Regions from separate parts of the Kitasatospora sp. NPDC088783 genome, predicted to be linked through region 2. Evidence: riboswitches for the same ligand, from Rfam matches in the RefSeq annotation. Region 2 holds a riboswitch; each other region holds the start of a gene.
What was found. A riboswitch is a leader RNA that binds a small molecule or an ion and turns the genes downstream of it on or off. The one in region 2 is predicted to bind cyclic di-AMP.

Region 1: another riboswitch for cyclic di-AMP. It lies ahead of ACIP60_RS06930 (transglycosylase family protein); the one in region 2 lies ahead of ACIP60_RS20530 (peptidoglycan DD-metalloendopeptidase family protein).
Region 3: another riboswitch for cyclic di-AMP. It lies ahead of ACIP60_RS10750 (transglycosylase family protein); the one in region 2 lies ahead of ACIP60_RS20530 (peptidoglycan DD-metalloendopeptidase family protein).
Region 4: another riboswitch for cyclic di-AMP. It lies ahead of ACIP60_RS33295 (M23 family metallopeptidase); the one in region 2 lies ahead of ACIP60_RS20530 (peptidoglycan DD-metalloendopeptidase family protein).

What each region holds. Positions count from the first base shown of each region.
Region 1 is NZ_JBIVKJ010000002.1:565,624-569,996, reverse strand. It holds gene ACIP60_RS06935 (MFS transporter) at 1-1,305, opposite strand, end outside; cyclic di-AMP (ydaO/yuaA leader) riboswitch at 1,792-1,959, shown strand; gene ACIP60_RS06930 (transglycosylase family protein) at 1,963-3,186, shown strand; gene ACIP60_RS06925 (CapA family protein) at 3,209-4,373, opposite strand, start outside.
Region 2 is NZ_JBIVKJ010000007.1:45,327-49,699, forward strand. It holds gene ACIP60_RS20520 (PP2C family protein-serine/threonine phosphatase) at 130-1,332, shown strand; gene ACIP60_RS20525 (hypothetical protein) at 1,727-1,921, shown strand; cyclic di-AMP (ydaO/yuaA leader) riboswitch at 2,293-2,444, shown strand; gene ACIP60_RS20530 (peptidoglycan DD-metalloendopeptidase family protein) at 2,450-3,502, shown strand; tRNA gene ACIP60_RS20535 (tRNA-Gly) at 3,657-3,730, opposite strand; tRNA gene ACIP60_RS20540 (tRNA-Pro) at 3,891-3,964, shown strand; gene tig (trigger factor) at 4,206-4,373, shown strand, end outside.
Region 3 is NZ_JBIVKJ010000003.1:496,988-501,360, reverse strand. It holds gene ACIP60_RS10765 (MazG family protein) at 1-49, shown strand, start outside; gene ACIP60_RS10760 (SDR family NAD(P)-dependent oxidoreductase) at 77-496, opposite strand; gene ACIP60_RS10755 (cytochrome P450) at 651-1,895, shown strand; cyclic di-AMP (ydaO/yuaA leader) riboswitch at 2,128-2,326, shown strand; gene ACIP60_RS10750 (transglycosylase family protein) at 2,330-3,022, shown strand; gene eno (phosphopyruvate hydratase) at 3,349-4,373, shown strand, end outside.
Region 4 is NZ_JBIVKJ010000019.1:22,313-26,685, forward strand. It holds gene ACIP60_RS33280 (sensor domain-containing protein) at 1-57, opposite strand, end outside; gene ACIP60_RS33285 (GNAT family N-acetyltransferase) at 252-821, opposite strand; gene ACIP60_RS33290 (hypothetical protein) at 872-1,684, shown strand; gene ACIP60_RS33295 (M23 family metallopeptidase) at 1,737-2,543, opposite strand; cyclic di-AMP (ydaO/yuaA leader) riboswitch at 2,554-2,703, opposite strand; gene ACIP60_RS33300 (YiaA/YiaB family inner membrane protein) at 2,945-3,235, shown strand; gene ACIP60_RS33305 (alpha/beta fold hydrolase) at 3,421-4,299, shown strand; gene ACIP60_RS33310 (TetR-like C-terminal domain-containing protein) at 4,299-4,373, shown strand, end outside.

The sequences.
Region 1 (4,373 bases), on a different contig from region 2:
GGGCGCGGGCTCCGGCTCAGGTCCAAGTCCGGCCGCCGGCTCGGGCTCCGGCTCGGGAGGCCGGCTCGCCGGCAGGTGACGGACCGCGGGGAGCGCGAGCAGGACGAACGCGACCGGGACGGCGAGGGCGGTCATCCCGAACAGCGTGGGACGCACGCCGAGGCTCTCGGAGAGCGGACCGGCCAGCACCAGCCCGAGCGGCATCAGGGCGACGGCGATCAGGTGGTCGTAGGAGCTGACCCGGGAGAGCACCCGCTCCGGTATGTGCACCTGGAGCGAGGTCTCCCAGAGCACGAAGAACAGGGACACGCCCACGCCCGTGACCGCCTTCAGGGCGGCGATCACCCAGACCGGCGCACCGGAGCCGATGATCGCGGCCTGGCAGGAGGCGACCGCCATCGCCACCGCCGCGACGGCCATCGGGCGGGCCGGTTTCCACCGGTAGGAGCACACGTCCCCCACGATCGAGCCGAGGCCGAAGGCGATCACCACCACCGTCCAGGCGTTGGCGCCGCCCCACTCGCGCTTCGCCAGCACCGGCCCGAGCACGAACACCGAGGGCAGCACCACGACGTGGTAGACCGCCATGGCGAGCATGCTCGACCACACCCACGTCCGGCTGCGCACCTGCTGCCAGCCGATCCGCAGCTCGGCCAGGAACCCGGGCCGCTCGCCCCGCTCGGCCCCGCCGTCGACGCCGCCCGCCGCGACCGCACCGTCGACCGCGCCCAGCCGGGCCAGCACCGCGGCACTGACCGCGAAACTCGCGGCGTCCATCGCCAGCGCACCCCCCGGGCCGACCGCCGCGATCAGCAGACCGGCCAGCGCCGGGCCGACCACCAGGCCCGTCGACTGGACGAACCCGCTCAGCGCGTTCGCCTCGCGCAGCCGATCGGCGGGGACCAGCAGGGGCAGCAACCCGGTGGAGGCGGGGAGGAAGAAGGCGTCCGCGACCCCGAACAGCGCCATCAGCAGCGCCAGCAGCCCGACCCGGGCGGTGCCGGTGAGCAGCAGCACCGCGACGGCCGCCTGGACGGCGCACCGCAGCAGGTCGGAGGCCAGCATGATCCGCCGTCTCGGTATCCGATCCGCCCAGACGCCCCCGACCAGGGCGAACACCAGCAGCGGGAGCAGCCCGGCGGCCGTCACCAGCCCCACGTCGACGGCCGAGCCGCCGATCGACAGCACGGCGAAGGGCAGCGCCACGAACGACACCCGGTCTCCCAGGGTCGACAGCGACTGGCCGACGAACAGCCTGGCGAACTGGCGCTCGGTGCGGAGCACTTCAGGAATCAGGGCGCCCACGGAACCTCCCCAACGGACTCGACGGACCTGACGGACCTGTCGGACCCGACGAACTCGACGGACCCGGCGACGCGCCCACCGGAACAGCGAGCAGGGCGATCGTAGGAAGCCCGCCGACCCCCTGTCGCATCATTTATCCGCAACGCGCCGAATGCCCCGTTTACACCCAACTCGGCTACCCTCAAAGGCAGTTGGCGGGCGAGAGCCGCCGACACCACCCCGGCGGAGCACCGGCCTTCCCCGCTCCCTCCCACCCCAATCCCACCGATCGGCCAGACTTCTCCCACCGATCCGCCGACCCTCCCCTCGTCCTCCCGCCCGATCTCCCGTCAACAGGTCGTCCACACACCACGCAGGACCCGACGTGACGAGGGCGTGATCCGAGCGCGACGCGCTTGTGATTGCCACGTTCGAGTGAATAGGCTCGCCCCGGCTCGCACCGCCGGGCCCCCGCACGCGACAACGCCGAGCCCTGTCCACCGCGCTGCGGGTCGACCACCAAGACCCTTGGGCAGGGACGGGGGAACCACGATTGTTGCCGTCCCCCACGGCTAGGGGTGAAGCCGTCCGCACCGGGTGACCGGGGCGCGACGGCCGGGCCTCCCTCCCGGCCCGAACCCGACAGCTCACCCCGTAGGCGTGCGGAGAGGATCTCGCATGCTCTTCACGGGTTCGGGACGCCACCGTCGGCAGGGTCCGGCGGAGAAGGCGGCCGAGCGGGCGATCGCGGCGGCCGGCGTGGCCGGTGTCGGCATCGCCCTGCCGCTGCTCGCCGTCACCGGCGCACACGCCGCCCCCAGCGCGGTCTGGGACCGGGTCGCCGACTGCGAGAGCGGAGGGAACTGGAGTTCCGACGCGGGCAACGGCATCTACGGCGGCCTGGGGATCACCGCCCAGCGCTGGAACGACTACGGCGGCACCCAGTACTCGGCGCTGCCGAACGGGGCCACCCGCAGCCAGCAGATCGCCGTCGCCGAACGCATCCTGGCCACCGAGGGCCCCTCGCCCTGGTCGGCGTGTGCGGACGACGCGGGCCTGAACACCGCCAGCGCGCCGGGCGTGGTCGACGACAACGACTCGGCGGACGAGACGGGTTCGCTGCGCGGCGCACGCGGCGTCGCGGCGGTCAACTCCGCCCCGGACGGCAGCACCGTCCCGGACGGGAAGAGCACGCCGGTGTTCTCCGGCCTGCCCGGCTACGACCCGGTCTCGCACGTGTACTGGTACGAGAAGAACGGCGCCTGGTTCTGGACCAGCCACCAGAGCCTGTACGAGCGCTACATGCAGCTGACGCACCCCCAGCCGCACCCGAGCGCGCCGACCACGACCACCCCGGACCCGACCGTCCCCACCCCGAACGCCCCGGACGCCTCGGCCACCCCGACCGTCCCGCCGGTCCCCCCCACCGACCCGGCCGCTCCCGGCGACCCCACCGACCCGACCGCCTCGCCCAGCCCGAACACGCCCACCGACGGCAGCACCGGCACCAACAACGGGAACGGGGGCGGCCTGCTGCCCACCCTCCCGGTCACCCCGTCGCCCGGCCCGTCCACCGGCACCGGCACCGGCACCGGCAGCACCCCGGACGCGTCGCCCGGCGGCGGCACCACCACCGCCCCGGGCGCGGGCAGCGGCACGGCCGCACCCACGGACGCGTCCACCACCCCGGCGGCCCCGACCACCCCGGCGGCCCCGGCTCCGGCAGCGTCCCCGGCCCCGTCCGCGCAGCCGTACACCGTAGGCCCCGGCGACACGCTGGCCTCGATCGCCCGCAGCAACGCCGTGGGCGGCGGCTGGTCCGAGCTCTACAAGTCGAACCAGCAGCTGATCGGCGAGAACCCGGACCTGATCCGGCCCGGCCAGGTGCTGGACCTGGGCTGACGGATGCCCGGACCGGCCGCCGTCACTTCGGGACGGCGGCCAGTCCGGTGCAGCCGCGCAGGCCGTCGCGGCGCTGCTGGGCGGCCTTCGCGGCGCTGCCGTTCTGCGGGACGGGCACGCCGCGGCCGTCGATGCGGGCGGGGGTGAAGGTCTCGCCGGTGACGCGGCCGTCGGCGGTGACGGTGATCGTGGTGACGCCGGTCTCGTCGGAGGCGGTGTAGTTCGAGGTGCCGTACCAGAGGAAGTTGCCGAAGCCGTACGCCACGTAGGTGTTCCCGAGCATGCCCGCGCCGAGCATGGTGTGGGCGTGGGTGCCGACCACGGCGGTCGCTCCGGCGTCGGCGAGTTTCTTGGCCAGCGAGGTCTGCGCACGGGTCGGGCAGGCCACGCCCTCGTCGCCCCAGTGCAGGTAGACCAGGACCACGGGCGCCTGCGCCTTCGCCCCGGCCACGGCCCGCAGCAGCGCGGTCTCGTCGAGGGCGGACGCGATGCCGGGCTTGTGCGCGCCGGCCCGCCACTTCTGGTTGGTGATCTCGTCGACCTGACTGGCCGCCAGGACGGCGACCCGCACGCCGCGCACGGTGGTCAGGTACGGGGCGTACGCCTCCTCGGCGTCCTTGCCGATGCCGATCACGGGCACCGGGGAGGCGGCCTTGGCGGCGAGGGTGTCGGCGAGGCCGTCGGGGCCGAAGTCGACGGCGTGGTTGTTGGCCTGGGAGACCACGTCGACGCCCGCGTCCTTGAGCGCGCCGAGCGCCTTGGGCGTGGTGCGGAAGGTGTAGGTCTTGGGTTCGGCCTTGCCGCGGCCGGTGATCGCGGTCTCCAGGTTGAGCACCGCCAGGTCGGCGGCGGAGAGCGTGCCGGAGATCGGGCCGAGCGCGGTGTCGGCCTTGGCGGCGCCGAGCCGGGCGGCGGTCCGCCCTTCGAAGTGGACGTCCCCGGCGAACGCCACCGTGATGCCGCTCCCCGCCCCGGCCCCCTGGCCGGGGCCCGGGCTCGCGCCGGAGGCCGTCGCGGCGGGGTCCTGCGGAGCCCCGCTCCCCGCCCCGGCGGGCGCCGAACCGGTCGGCGCGGCCGGTCCGGTGGCGGCGGCGGACGCCGAACCGCCCCCGGCGGTGGGGGCGGCCCGGTCCCCGGCGGGCGACGGCCCGCCGCATCCGGCGAGGGCGCCCAGCAGCAGGACGGCG
Region 2 (4,373 bases):
CCCGCGGAGGACCCCCGCCCCCGGACACGTCCCGGGCGGCCGAAACCCGCCGGGCCCGCCGCCCCGCGCTGCACCCGGTGCCACCCGCCCCGTCGACGCGGGCACCGGCGGTGGATAAGGTCGGTCCCCATGGCCGGCAGCGCGCGTCCCAGTGCGACGGGCCGGGACGGCGGACCGTCCCGCGAACCCGTGACGGCCCGGCTGCGCACGGCGCTGTACCGGGCCCGGCGCAGGCTGCGCCGCACCGGGGTCGACTACTTCCGCGGCGACGGCGCCGACTGGTGGGCGTTCGCCGCGCTCGCCCTGGCCGTCCCGCTGCTGGTGCTGCTCAACATCCTCGTCCCGGACTGGGCGCCGCCCACCGCCCTGGTCCTGCCGGTGCTGGCCGGCGCGCTGCTGCTGCGCCCCGGCACCCTGGTGCTGCTGTACGCCGCCGCGGCCGCCGGGCTGATCACCGAGTCCCTGGTGCACACCGGCGAGCGGGTGGCCAGCCGGCAGCCCGAGGCGTACGCCCACGGCGTCACCCCGGGCGCCGCCCTGGTGGTCGGCGCGGTCGGCGTCGCCGGACTGCTGGTCGCCCAGTTCCGCCGCCGGATCGGCGTGCCCTGGCGCGGCGGCTCCACCATGCTCTTCGACCTGCGCGAACGGATCCGGGTCCAGGGCCGCGTCCCGCAGCTGCCCGACGGCTGGCACACCGACACCGCGCTCCGCCCGGCCGGCGGCCAGTCCTTCTCCGGCGACTTCATGGTCGCCGCCCGCACCGGCCCGGTGCTCGAAGTCGTCCTCGCCGACGTCTCCGGCAAGGGCATGGACGCCGGCAGCCGCGCCCTGCTGCTCTCCGGCGCCTTCGGCGGGCTGCTCGGCTCGCTGCCCGCCCACGACTTCCTGCCCGCCGCCAACGGCTACCTGCTGCGCCAGGACTGGGAGGAGGGCTTCGCCACCGCCGTCCACCTGGTCCTCGACCTGGACACCGGCGAGTACGAACTCCTCTCCGCCGGGCACCTGCCCGGCATGCACCGGCTGGCCGGGGCCGGCCACTGGGAGGTCAAGGAGGCCGAGGGCCCGCTGCTCGGCGTCTACGACGGCGCCAAGTTCGAGGGCGCGCGCGGTACTTTGGGCCCCGGCGACGTGCTGATGCTCTGCACCGACGGCATGGTGGAGATCCCCGGCCGGGACTTGGGCGAGGGCATGGACCGGCTGATGGGCGAGGCCGACCGGCTGGTCGCCACCATCCCGGCGGCCGGGCGCCCCGGGGCCGCGGTCCGGCTGATCGACAGCGTGGCCAAGCACGTCAACGACGACCGGGCGGTGCTGCTGGTCTGGCGCCGCTGACCCCGCCGGGCGCGGACGCGGCGGGCGCGGTGAGCACGGAGCGCCCACGGAGTGTCAAACCCCGACGTTGATCTTCGGCCAATTCCCCTGGCATACCCGGCCGGTGGGCACCGACCCGGTCTGCCTGCCGGTTTGCCGCGGCAGCCGCCGCGAACCGCCTCCCGCCGACGCCCCGTCAGGACCCGTCCGCTATCGTCGCGGTCGGCGAAAATCAGTCCCACCACCCGGGTTGGGGCCCCCGGTGACGGGGCAAGTCCTTTACGCAGTCCGCACGAGCGACCACACTGAGTCCGGATGGAGTGGTGGGGACACGGGGGGCAGGGGCCGGTTTCCGCCTGGAGCCGTCGCCGGTTCCGACCTGAACCCCCGCCATGAATCGAGGAAGTGAGTCCCGGTGGCCTTCTCCGTCTCCGCCCTTGTCCTGTTCGGCGTCATCGTCTTCATCTTCATCCGCAACAAGCAGCTGAAGGGCGGACACGCCATCATCGCCGCGCTGTTCGGATTCATGCTCAGCCAGTCGACCATGGCCGGGCCGATCCAGCAGTTCCTCAACTCGATCTCCAAGGCCATCTCCGGCATCGCGGGCTGACCACCCCGTCCGGCCCCGGGGAGCACGTTCCGACGGGCGGGGGCACCCCCGTTCCGGACCGCACCGCTGCCCGCGGGTGACCAGGCTCACCCGACCCGTCACGCCAGGTCAGCGCCCAGGTGCACGCAGTGGCCGACGTCGCCCGCTGTGTGCGGTTCGTGGGCGCACCGTCATGATCCCGTACGCGCACCGCAGCCCGTCGTCGGCGGAGCGTGACCTGGCGTACCGTCAGCCCCCTCCCGATCACGGGAACGGGGCTCTTCGGCGCTTGCCAGCTCCGCGAGCCGTGGGTTTTGCTTCCTCCGCAGCCCGGACATCGGCCGGGCTGGCCATCGAGCGGAACGCCTAGTCCTGCCGCCGTTCGGTGCCGACCAGACACCACGCCACGGCAGGAGCGGGGGAACCACAGGTAGTACGCCGGGCCCGGAACGCACGGGACGGCTCGGGGTGAAGCCGCGGAGACGCGGCCGGGCAACTCTCGCCCGAACCCGACAGCTCACCTCGTAGGCGTCGGAGAGGAACAGCTTCATGTCCGTCCAGGGCAAGCACCGCAAGCCGCGCCTGACCACCATCGCCCGCATCGCCATCGCCGCCGGCGTGGTGGGTGCCGCGGTCGGCCTCCCGGTCTCCGCCGCCTCCGCGCACGGCACCGCCGACCACCAGGACGGCGGCCGCCAGTGGGCCAACGTCTCGGTCGACGCCACCCCCGTCGCCGACACCACCGGCCACCCCGCCGGTGACGCCGCCGCGCAGACCTACAAGGTCGCCGCCGGCGACACCCTCTCGAAGATCGCCACCGCGAAGAACGTGGACGGCGGCTGGGAGAAGCTCTACCAGGACAACCGCTCGGTCATCGGCGGCAACCCGAACCTGATCTACCCCGGCCAGCAGCTGAGCGTCAACGGCCAGGCCGCCCCGGCGACTTCGGCCACCACCTCCTCGGACGCCGCGGCCACCGCCGCCGCCCCGAAGGCGCAGGCCAAGACCGAGGCCCCGGCCAAGGCGAAGGTCGAGACCCCGGCTCCGGCCGAGGCGAAGGCCGAGACCCCGGCCCCGGCCCCCGCCAAGGTCGAGGCCAAGACCGAGGCCAAGACCGAGAAGTCGTCCTCGGCGAAGTCGTCGACCGCCACCGCCTCCACCGGTTCGAGCAGCGCCGGCTCCGCCGCGAGCTCCTCCTCCGGCTACGTCGCCCCCGCGCCGGGCAGCGTCACCACCGGTTACAAGGTGGCGGGCTCCAGCTGGTCCAGCGGCTACCACACCGGCATCGACTTCCCGGTCTCCACCGGCACCAGCCTGAAGGCGATCGCCAACGGCACCGTGGTCTCGGCCGGCAACGGCGGCGCCTACGGCAACCAGGTCGTCATCAAGCTCGCCGACGGCAAGTACGCCCAGTACGCGCACCTCTCCTCGATCTCCGTCTCGGCCGGCCAGTCCGTGACGGCGGGGCAGCAGATCGGCCTGTCCGGCGCCACGGGCAACGTCACCGGCCCGCACCTGCACTTCGAGATCCGCACCACCCCGGACTACGGCTCCGACATCGACCCGGTCGCCTACCTGGCGGCCCACGGCGTCAACGTCTGATCCCCGGCACCACCCCCCGGAGGCCCCGCGCGACCCACCGCGCGGGGCCTCCGGGCCGTCCGCGGGGCGGGAGCGCGGGGGAGCGCGGGGCCGGTGCGCCGGAGGGGGAACGGCGACGGCCCCGACCGCTGGGCGGTCGGGGCCGTCGGCCTCGTGGAGCGGGTGACGAGAATCGAACTCGCGTGACCAGTTTGGAAGACTGGGGCTCTACCATTGAGCTACACCCGCAGGGAAGCGCCCTCCGCCACCGTGCGGTGGTGAGGACTGGCCCAGCGTACCTGGTCGGGTCGGTGGATTGCACACTCCTTCCCGTTGTCGGCTCGTCCCCGGCTCGTCGATATCGCCCCGGTCGGGGGCGGGTCGACGTGTACTCTTCTGCTCGGCACCACGGGGTGTGGCGCAGGTTGGTAGCGCGTCCGCTTTGGGAGCGGAAGGCCGTCGGTTCGAATCCGGTCACCCCGACCGCGTGCGGCAGGGTCTCGTCGGCGGGCGGGGCCCTGTTGTCGTTGCGGCCCCGTCGTCGTCGCGCCCCGCCGCCGTGGTTCCGCCGCCGTGGTTCCGGGCCCCCCGGGCTCCCGGCCCCCGGTGCCGGGCACAGCCGCTTTCGTGGTACCGGTAGGATGGATCGCTGGCGGTAGTACGGACAGCAATGCAGCCCCAACCGCCTATCGCCCTGACCGCAAGCCCCCTAGGAGACCCAACCGTGAAGAGCGCCGTCGAGACTCTGAACCCCACCCGGGTTCGACTCACCGTCGAGGTGCCCTTCGAGGAGCTCAAGCCCAGCCTCGACGCGGCGTACAAGAAGATCAACCAGCAGGTCACCGTTCCGGGCTTCCGCAAGGGCAAGATCCCGAACAAGGTGATCGACCAG
Region 3 (4,373 bases), on a different contig from region 2:
CCGCTACCGCGCGGCGGTCCGCTCCGCCGAGGGCCTGCCCGAGAAGTAAGGCCCGAGGAGTAACGAGGAGAGCGCGCTAGCCGGCCAGCGGGACGTCCGCGACGGGCCGGCGCTGGGCCGGGATCACCTCGCCGATGGCCTCGCCGACCAGGGCGAGCAGTTCGGCCAGCGGGTCGAGGTGGAGGGGCAGTTCGGCGAGCTGGACGATCCGCTCGCCGTCCGGCCCGGCCACCGCGAACAGGTCGATCGGGCCGAGGTGCTTGACGGCGGTGTCGACCAGCGCGGCGATGTCCGCCGGGTGGTGGACGTCGCCGGAGACGCCGACCACCGGGCAGCCGGGGCGGTCGAGTTCGGCGGCCAGGTCCTCGGCGACGCCGGGGCGCAGATCGGCGATGAGCAGACCGGCGGCGCCGGCGGCGGAGAACCTGCGGGCCAGGTCGGCCCCCGAGCCTCCGTCGAGCACCGCGATGACCACCACTGCACCGGCTACTCGCATGGTCAGCTCCCCTTTCAGAGCGAACCCGTGGCCGGCCCGCACGCCGCCCACTGTGGTTATCGGAGGATCGTAGGCTCGCCCCGACGCTCCGCAACAGGGAATACCCACCAGGTGACCAGACTCACGCGGTGGCGCTTCCAGATACGGTCAAGACATGCCAGATCAGCCCCACGCCGCCCACCCGCAACTCTTCACCTGGGAGTTCGCGGCCGACCCCTACCCGGCGTACGCCTGGCTGCGGGAGCACGCGCCAGTGCACCGCACCACCCTCCCGAGCGGGGTCGACGCCTGGCTGGTCACCCGCTACGCGGACGCCCGGCAGGCGCTGGCGGACGCCCGGCTCTCCAAGAACCCGGCGCACCACAGCGAACAGGCCCACCGCAGCGGCCGGGTCGGCATCCCCGGCGAACGGCAGGCCGACCTGATGACCCACCTGCTGAACATCGACCCGCCCGACCACACCCGGCTGCGCCGGCTGGTCTCCAAGGCGTTCACCCCGCGCCGGGTGGCCGAGTTCGAGCCGCGGGTGCAGCAGCTCACCGACCGGCTGATCGACTCCTTCGCGGCCCGCGGCGAGGCCGACCTGATCCACGAGTTCGCCTTCCCGCTCCCCATCTACGCGATCTGCGACCTGCTCGGCGTCCCCGAGGAGGACCAGGACGACCTGCGCGACTGGGCCGGCATGATGATCCGGCACACCGGCGGCAAGAGGGGAGGGGTGGGCCGCGCGGTCAAGCAGATCCGCGGCTACCTGGCCGACCTGATCCACCGCAAGCGGGCCGACCTCGGCGACGACCTGATCTCCGGCCTGATCCGGGCCGGTGACCACGGCGAGCACCTGACCGAGAACGAGGCCGCGGCGATGGCCTTCATCCTGCTGTTCGCCGGTTTCGAGACCACCATCAACCTCATCGGCAACGGGATGCACGCGCTGCTGCGCGACCCGGGACAGCGCACCCTGCTGCAGGACTCGCTGGCCCGCGGCGAGTCCGGCCTGCTGGCGACCGGGATCGAGGAACTCCTGCGCTACGACGGCCCGGTGGAGCTGGCGACCTGGCGCTTCGCCACCGCGCCGCTGACCATCGGCGGGGTGGACGTCCCGGTCGGCGACCCGGTGCTGGTGGTGCTGGCCGCGGCGGACCGCGACCCGGCCCGGTTCGCCGCCGAGAACACCCTCGACCTGGCCCGGCAGGACAATCCGCACCTGGGTTTCGGTCACGGCATCCACTACTGCATCGGCGCCCCGCTGGCCCGGCTTGAGGGGCAGCGCGCGATCGGCAGCCTGCTGACCAGGCTCCCGGACGTCCGGCTGGCCGCCGATCCGGCCGAGCTGCGCTGGCGGGGCGGGCTGATCATGCGCGGTCTGCGCGACCTCCCGGTCTCCTTCACGCCCCGCTGACGCCGTTTCAGCACCCGCGACACGCCGCCGTGCTGGGCCGACGACGCGCCGGGGCGGGGGCGCGCGTCGCACTCCCGTCCGGGACGAATCCGGACATACCTGGATCGTTCGTTGACGAAGTGGGAATTTCCGTGATTTCGGCGTGATCATGGTGATATGAGCTTGTGATTGCTCGTCAGCTTTGCTTACTCTCCGACATGCCCGCAGCTGCGGGCCCCGATCGCGGCACGCCGAGTCCTGTCCGCCGCGTCCTCGGGCCACCGACCAGGTACCGGACAGGAGTGGGGGAACCAGTGTGAACGCCGTAGTCCCAACGGCTTGGGGTGAAGCCGCCGAGCAACGGGCGCAAGCGCGCCCGGACCGTCCGGCGGCCGGGCCAGCCTCCCGGTCCGAACCCGACAGCTCACCTCGCAGGCGTGCGGAGAGGATGTCCCGTGCTGTTCACCCACACTGTTCGTCACCCCCGTAGTACCAAGGCCGAGAAGGTCATCGCCGCCGCCGGCGTGGCCTCGGTCGGCCTGGCACTTCCCCTGTTGGCCGCCACCGGAGCGGTCGCGGCACCCGTCGACACCTGGGACCGCGTGGCCCAGTGCGAGAGCGGCGGGAACTGGGGCATCAACACCGGGAACGGGTTCTTCGGCGGCCTGCAGTTCACCTCCTCCACCTGGCGCGCCTACGGCGGCGGCCAGTACGCGGCCCGCGCCGACCAGGCCAGCCGCTCCCAGCAGATCGCGGTGGCCGAGCGGGTGCTCGCCTCCCAGGGCCCCGGCGCCTGGCCGGTCTGCTCCAAGCGGGCCGGGCTGGTCAAGGGCGGCGCGCCCGCCGAGGTGTCCGCCGACACCGCCTCGCGCTCCGAGGAGCGCCCCACCGCGCCCCGGCGGCCGCAGGACTCGCCGTCCAAGCGGCCGGCCGAGACCGCCGCCGACCCCCAGGACGCGCCCCAGGCCCCCCAGCCGGCCCCGCAGGGCGCCGCCGGCGGCTACACCGTCCAGGGCGGCGACACGCTCTCCGCCATCGCCGCCGCGCAGCACGTGGCCGGCGGCTGGGAGTGGATCTACCAGGCGAACCGGCAGCTGATCGGCGCCGACCCCGACCTGATCCTGCCCGGACAGGTACTCGCCCTCTGACGCCGGGGCCCGCACCGGGCCCGGCACCCGGCCCGGCACCCGGCCCGGCATCCGGTCCGGCATCCGGGACGCGAGGCCCGCGGACCTGACGAGGTCCCGCCGCCGCCCTGACGAGGGCCGCGTCCCCTGACGCCCCGTCCGCTCCCGGCGCGCGCCGAGCAGTTCGCGCCACCGGGAGCGGCGGACCGGCCGTCAAACAGGTGAACTACCGGTGAGTAGCCGGGCCACACCGTGAGACGGGGCCCGGCCGGGCGTGGCCGCGGCGCGCTGTGCGGCTAGGCTCTGGTCGTAACGACCACACATCCGCTTCCGCTAGGAGATGCCTCGTGCCGTCCATTGATGTCGTCGTAGCCCGTGAGATCCTCGACTCCCGCGGCAACCCCACGGTCGAGGTCGAGGTCGGTCTCGACGACGGCAGCACCGGTCGCGCGGCCGTCCCGTCGGGTGCCTCCACCGGTGCCTTCGAGGCGCTGGAGCTCCGCGACGGCGACAAGAACCGCTACTTCGGCAAGGGCGTCGAGAAGGCCGTCCTCGCCGTGATCGAGCAGATCGGCCCCGAGCTGGTCGGCTACGACGCCACCGAGCAGCGCCTGATCGACCAGGCCATGCTCGACCTGGACGCCACCCCGGACAAGTCCTCGCTCGGCGCCAACGCGATCCTCGGCGTCTCGCTCGCCGTGGCGCACGCCGCCTCCGAGGCCAGCGACCTGCCGCTGTTCCGCTACCTGGGCGGCCCGAACGCCCACGTGCTGCCCGTCCCGATGATGAACATCCTCAACGGCGGCTCGCACGCGGACTCCAACGTCGACATCCAGGAGTTCATGATCGCCCCGATCGGCGCGGAGTCCTTCTCCGAGGCCGTCCGCTGGGGCGTCGAGGTCTACCACACCCTCAAGGGCGTGCTGAAGGAGCGCGGGCTCTCCACCGGCCTGGGCGACGAGGGCGGCTTCGCCCCGAACCTGGACTCCAACCGCGAGGCCCTCGACCTCATCACCGAGGCCATCAAGAAGGCCGGCTACACCCCGGGCAAGGACGTCGCGCTCGCCCTGGACGTCGCCGCCTCCGAGTTCCACAAGGACGGCGCCTACCAGTTCGAGGGCAAGGCGCTCTCCTCCGCCGACCTGATCTCGTACTACGCCGAGCTGGTCGCCGACTACCCGCTGGTCTCCATCGAGGACCCGCTGGACGAGTCGGACTGGGACGGCTGGAAGGCCATCACCGACGCGCTGGGCGACAAGGTCCAGCTGGTCGGCGACGACCTGTTCGTCACCAACCCGGAGCGCCTGCGCAAGGGCATCGAGACCGGCACCGCCAACGCCCTGCTGGTCAAGGTCAACCAGATCGGCTCGCT
Region 4 (4,373 bases), on a different contig from region 2:
CCCGGGCCGGTCGAGGTGGCCGCCAGGGCTGGTGACGGGGTACGCAGCGGTGGACATCCGCGGTCCTTCGGGTCGTCGGGCGGCCCCGCCGGTCGGCGGTGCCGGGCACGTGCTCCAATCTGCCGCAGCGGCCCGGCCGGGGTAATGACGCCTGCTGCCGAATCCGTGGTGGGGTTAACCCCCGTCCCGCCCTGCGGCCCGCTCTCCCCCGGACGCGACGGACGCGACGGACGCAGCGGACGCGACAGGCGCTACGGACGCGACGGCCCGGCCCACGGCGGGCCCGGCCACTCGGGGGCCAGCAGCGAGTACTGGAGCGCGTCGTGCCACCCGCCGTCCCGGTGCGACTCGGCCCGGATCCGGCCCTCGTACCGGAACCCGGCCCGGGCCAGCAGCCGGACCGAGGCGGTGTTGGCGGGGTCGCAGCGGGCCGCCAGCCGGTACAGGCCCAGGGTCTCGAAGCCGAGCGCGCACAGCAGCGCGGTGACCTCGGTGGCGTACCCGCGGCCCCAGGTGTCGCGGCGCAGGACGCAGCCGAGCTGGGCCGCGTGCCCGTCCTCGCGGGTGAGCGCGGCCTGGCCGACCGGCTCGCCCGACGGGTCGTCGACGGCCAGCCGGTAGTGCGTCCGGGGCTCCTCCTCGGCGGCCTCCAGGTACAGCTCGACCTGGTCGGCGCAGTCCTCGAAGTCCCGCACCCCGAACGGGAGGTGGCGGACCGTCTCGGGGTCGCCGTGCACCGCGTGCAGGGCGGCCACCTCCTCCGGGGTGTGCCGGTACTCCCGCAGGGTGAGCCGGGGGCCGCGCAGCCGGAGGGTCTCCATGGCCGCCGACCCTACCGGGCGCCGGTCCGGGGACCGGCTACCGTACCGGGGTGGACGACGACGACCTGCACCTGCTCCCCCGTACCCGCGCCGCCGATCTGCTGAGCTGGGCGGACGGGGCGGGGCTCGACCCGGTGCCCGAGCCGGCGGTGCGGACCGTGCTGACCCTGCTGGAGCTGGGCGGGGCCCGGCTGCACGAGGGCCTTCCCGAACTCACCTCCCCGGTGCTGGAGCACCTGCTCTACGAGCAGCTCCACCTGTACGTGCAGCCGGACGGCGACCCGGCGGCGTACCCGGCGGCGGTGCGGCTGCTGATCGAGTGGCAGCGGGCGGCCCGGCGGCTGAACGCCAAGCGCGCGGAGAAGCTCCGCGCGGAGGCCGACTGGCAGGGCGAGGTGCTGCTCTCCCTGCTGCGCCGCTCCGACCTGGTGACCTGGCCCCGGCTGTACGCCCTGCTGCTGCGCGCGGACGGGGTGCCGACCGCGGACCTCGGTGCGGTCCGGGCCTGGCTGGCGGCGTTCCGCGAACTCCCGGAGGAGGAGCGCTTCGCCGCCTTCGACCGGGTGCCCGGCCTGGACGGGGACGGCCACTGGGACCAGCCGGGACGGCCGCTGCTGATCGGCGTCTCCACCGACGGGGCCCGGCGGCTGCTGGAGCAGGGCCTGATGCGGCGCAGCTACCGCAACCTCGCCGAGCTGAACGCCCGCGGACTGCCGATGCCCGCCGAACTCACCGGCGCGTTCGAGGAGTTCGAGGAGGCGGTGGCGCAGGCCGCGATCGACCTGTGCGGCGAGTGGACCGTCCCGGGGCTGCCGCGGCTGCTGCTGGAGGAGTTCCCGGAGCTGGCCCCCGAGGAGTACTGAGCGGGCCGGGGCGGCCGGGCGCGAGAGGGCCGCGCACCGCCCCGGGCGGGGCCTAGGGCCGGAGGCCGAGGTGGTGCAGCCAGGGGAGGGGGTCGACGGGGGCCGCGCCGCCCGGGCGGACTTCGAGGTGCAGGTGGGGGGTGGTGGCGTTGCCGGTGGCGCCGACGGCCCCGAGGACGGTGCCGGGGGCGACCCGGCCGGCGGGGGCGGCGATCCGGGAGAGGTGGCAGTACCAGAGCTCGGTGCCGTCGGGGAGGGTCTGGATGACCCGGTAGCCGTAGGTGCCGGACCAGCCCGCCGAGGTGACGGTGCCGGCGGTGACGGCGGTGACGGGGGTGCCGGTGCGGGCGGCGAAGTCCAGGCCGGTGTGCAGGTGGGCCCAGTGCGCACCGGGCTGGGCGGACGGGTCGGCCAGCCGGTAGCCGGCGACCGGCAGGACGGCCTCGGCCGCGGTGGCCTCGGTGGCCGCGGTCTCGGGCGCGGCCGCGGTCTCGGCCCGGCGGTCGGCGTGCTTGGCCTCCGCCTCCTGCGCGGCGGCGACCCGGGCGGACTCCTCGGTGGCGGTGCGCTGCCCGTCGGCCTGCTGGAGGATGCGGGCGGCCAGGGCGAGGCCCGGGTCCGCGGCGAGCAGTCCCTCGGAGGCTTCGTCGGCGGCGGCGACGGGGGCCGGGGCCGGTGCGGCGGCCTGGGCGGGGGCGGCGGCGAGGCCGGTGGCGCCGAGGGCGGCGGTCATCGCGGTGACGCCCAGCAGCGGTGCGCCGACGCGGGCCTGGCGGGGCAGCCGGGGCCGGACGGGTTCGGTCTCGACCGGGTGGTCGAGCAGCTGGGTGCCGGTGCTCTCGGTGTAGGTCGACGCCACGGGGGCGCGCTCCTTCCTTCCCTGCCGCCGACCGGGTTAGCTGACGGGTTCGGAGGTGGAAGGTCTCCTACGGTCGGGCCCAGGGCCGTCCCGATTCACCCCGGTGGAACGTGGTTCCCCGGCTCCCGGGCCCGACCGCGGGGGTGGGCCCGATGGATTAGGCGTGGCGCACGGTGCCGCATGGTTACGGCGTTGCCGACCGCGCTGCGTTATCAAACGTTAATCCTATGGACCCCATGATTCCAAGCGCCTACCGAGGTGCAGTGAAACTTTCCTGACGCCCTATGGGCGATTTGTGACGGTTCGCCAAGGGGCCCGGTTCCGGACATGACGGACCGTGACGGCGCGGTTGAGTATCCGTACTCACGACCCCCCGCGGCCCCCGGCGGGACCCTGGCCCCATGACCGCATCCGTGCCGCACCGCACCACCTCCGCCTACTACCTGCAGGCCGTCGCCTCCTTCGCGTTCGCCACGGCCGCCCTCGTCCTCGGGATCGCCTACCTCCCGGTCAGCGCCTGGATGCGCGCCTTCCTCGGCGTCGGCCTGCTCTACGAGATCACCTCCGCGTTCACGCTGGCCAAGGTGATCCGCGACCGCCAGGACGAGGGCGCGCTCACCAGCCGGGTCGACCAGGCCCGGCTGGAGAAGCTGCTCGCCGAGCACGACCCGTTCAAGGTCGACGGGATCTGACCGGACGGGGCCTGGCGGGATCCGAGCGCCCGGCGGGCGGGCGGCGCGGGCGGCAGGGGCGGGCGGCAGGGGCGGGCCGGTGGCCGGGAGTTGACGGCTAAGGCTATTAGCCTTAGCTTTATGGCTATCGGCAGGAGCCGGGCCCTGAGCGCCCGGAGCGCCGGACGCCCGCCAGGAGGCCCGCGATGAACAGCACCCTCGGCACCACCACCCGGTACCTCGACGTCACCGGCGGCCGGATCGCCTACGACGACGCCCCCGGCCCCGGCGTCCCGGTCGTCCTGCTGCCCGGCATGCTCGACAAGCGGGCCGTCTACCGCCACCTCGCCCCGCTGCTGGGCGCCGCCGGGCACCGGGTGGTCAGCATGGACCTGCGCGGCATGGGCGAGTCCTCGACCGGCTTCACCGACCACAGCCCGGCCGCGATCGCCGAGGACCTGGCGGCCCTGCTGGACCACCTGGACCTGCGCGGCGCCGTCCTGGTCGGCAGCTCGTACACCGGCGCCAGCGTGGTCCGGGCCGCCGCGCTCGCCCCCGGGCGCACCGGCGGCGTGGTGCTGATCGACGCGTTCGTCGAGAACCTGCCGCTGAACGGCTTCCAGAAGGCGCTGTTCGGCCTGGCCGCCCCGCTGGTCACCGCGTTCCCCGGGCTGTGGAGCGCGATGCAGAAGTTCTACTACCCGGGCGAGCGGCCCGCCGACTTCGACGCCTACCGGGCCGGGCTGGCCGCGATGCTCCGCGAGCCCGCCCGCAAGGCCGCGCTGCGCGGCTACCTGAGGGGCGACTCCGCGCCGGTCGGCTGGTGCGCGGCGGTCGACGTGCCCGCACTGGTGCTGATGGGCGACAAGGACCCGGACTTCCCGCGGCCCGGGCTGGTCGCCGACCGGCAGGCCGCCGCGCTGCGCGGCCGCACAGTGATGATCGGCGGCGCCGGCCACTACCCGATGGCCAGTCACCCGCAGGCCGTCGCCGACGCCCTGCTGCCCTTCCTGGCCGGACTGGGCGGGCCGGCCGGGCAGGCCGGGCAGGCAGGCCCGTCCGACGAGAACGGGACCGCCCGCTGATGCCCCGCGCCGGACTCTCCACCGCCGCCGTGGTGGACCACGCCCTCGAACTGATCGACGAGCGCGGCGCCGAG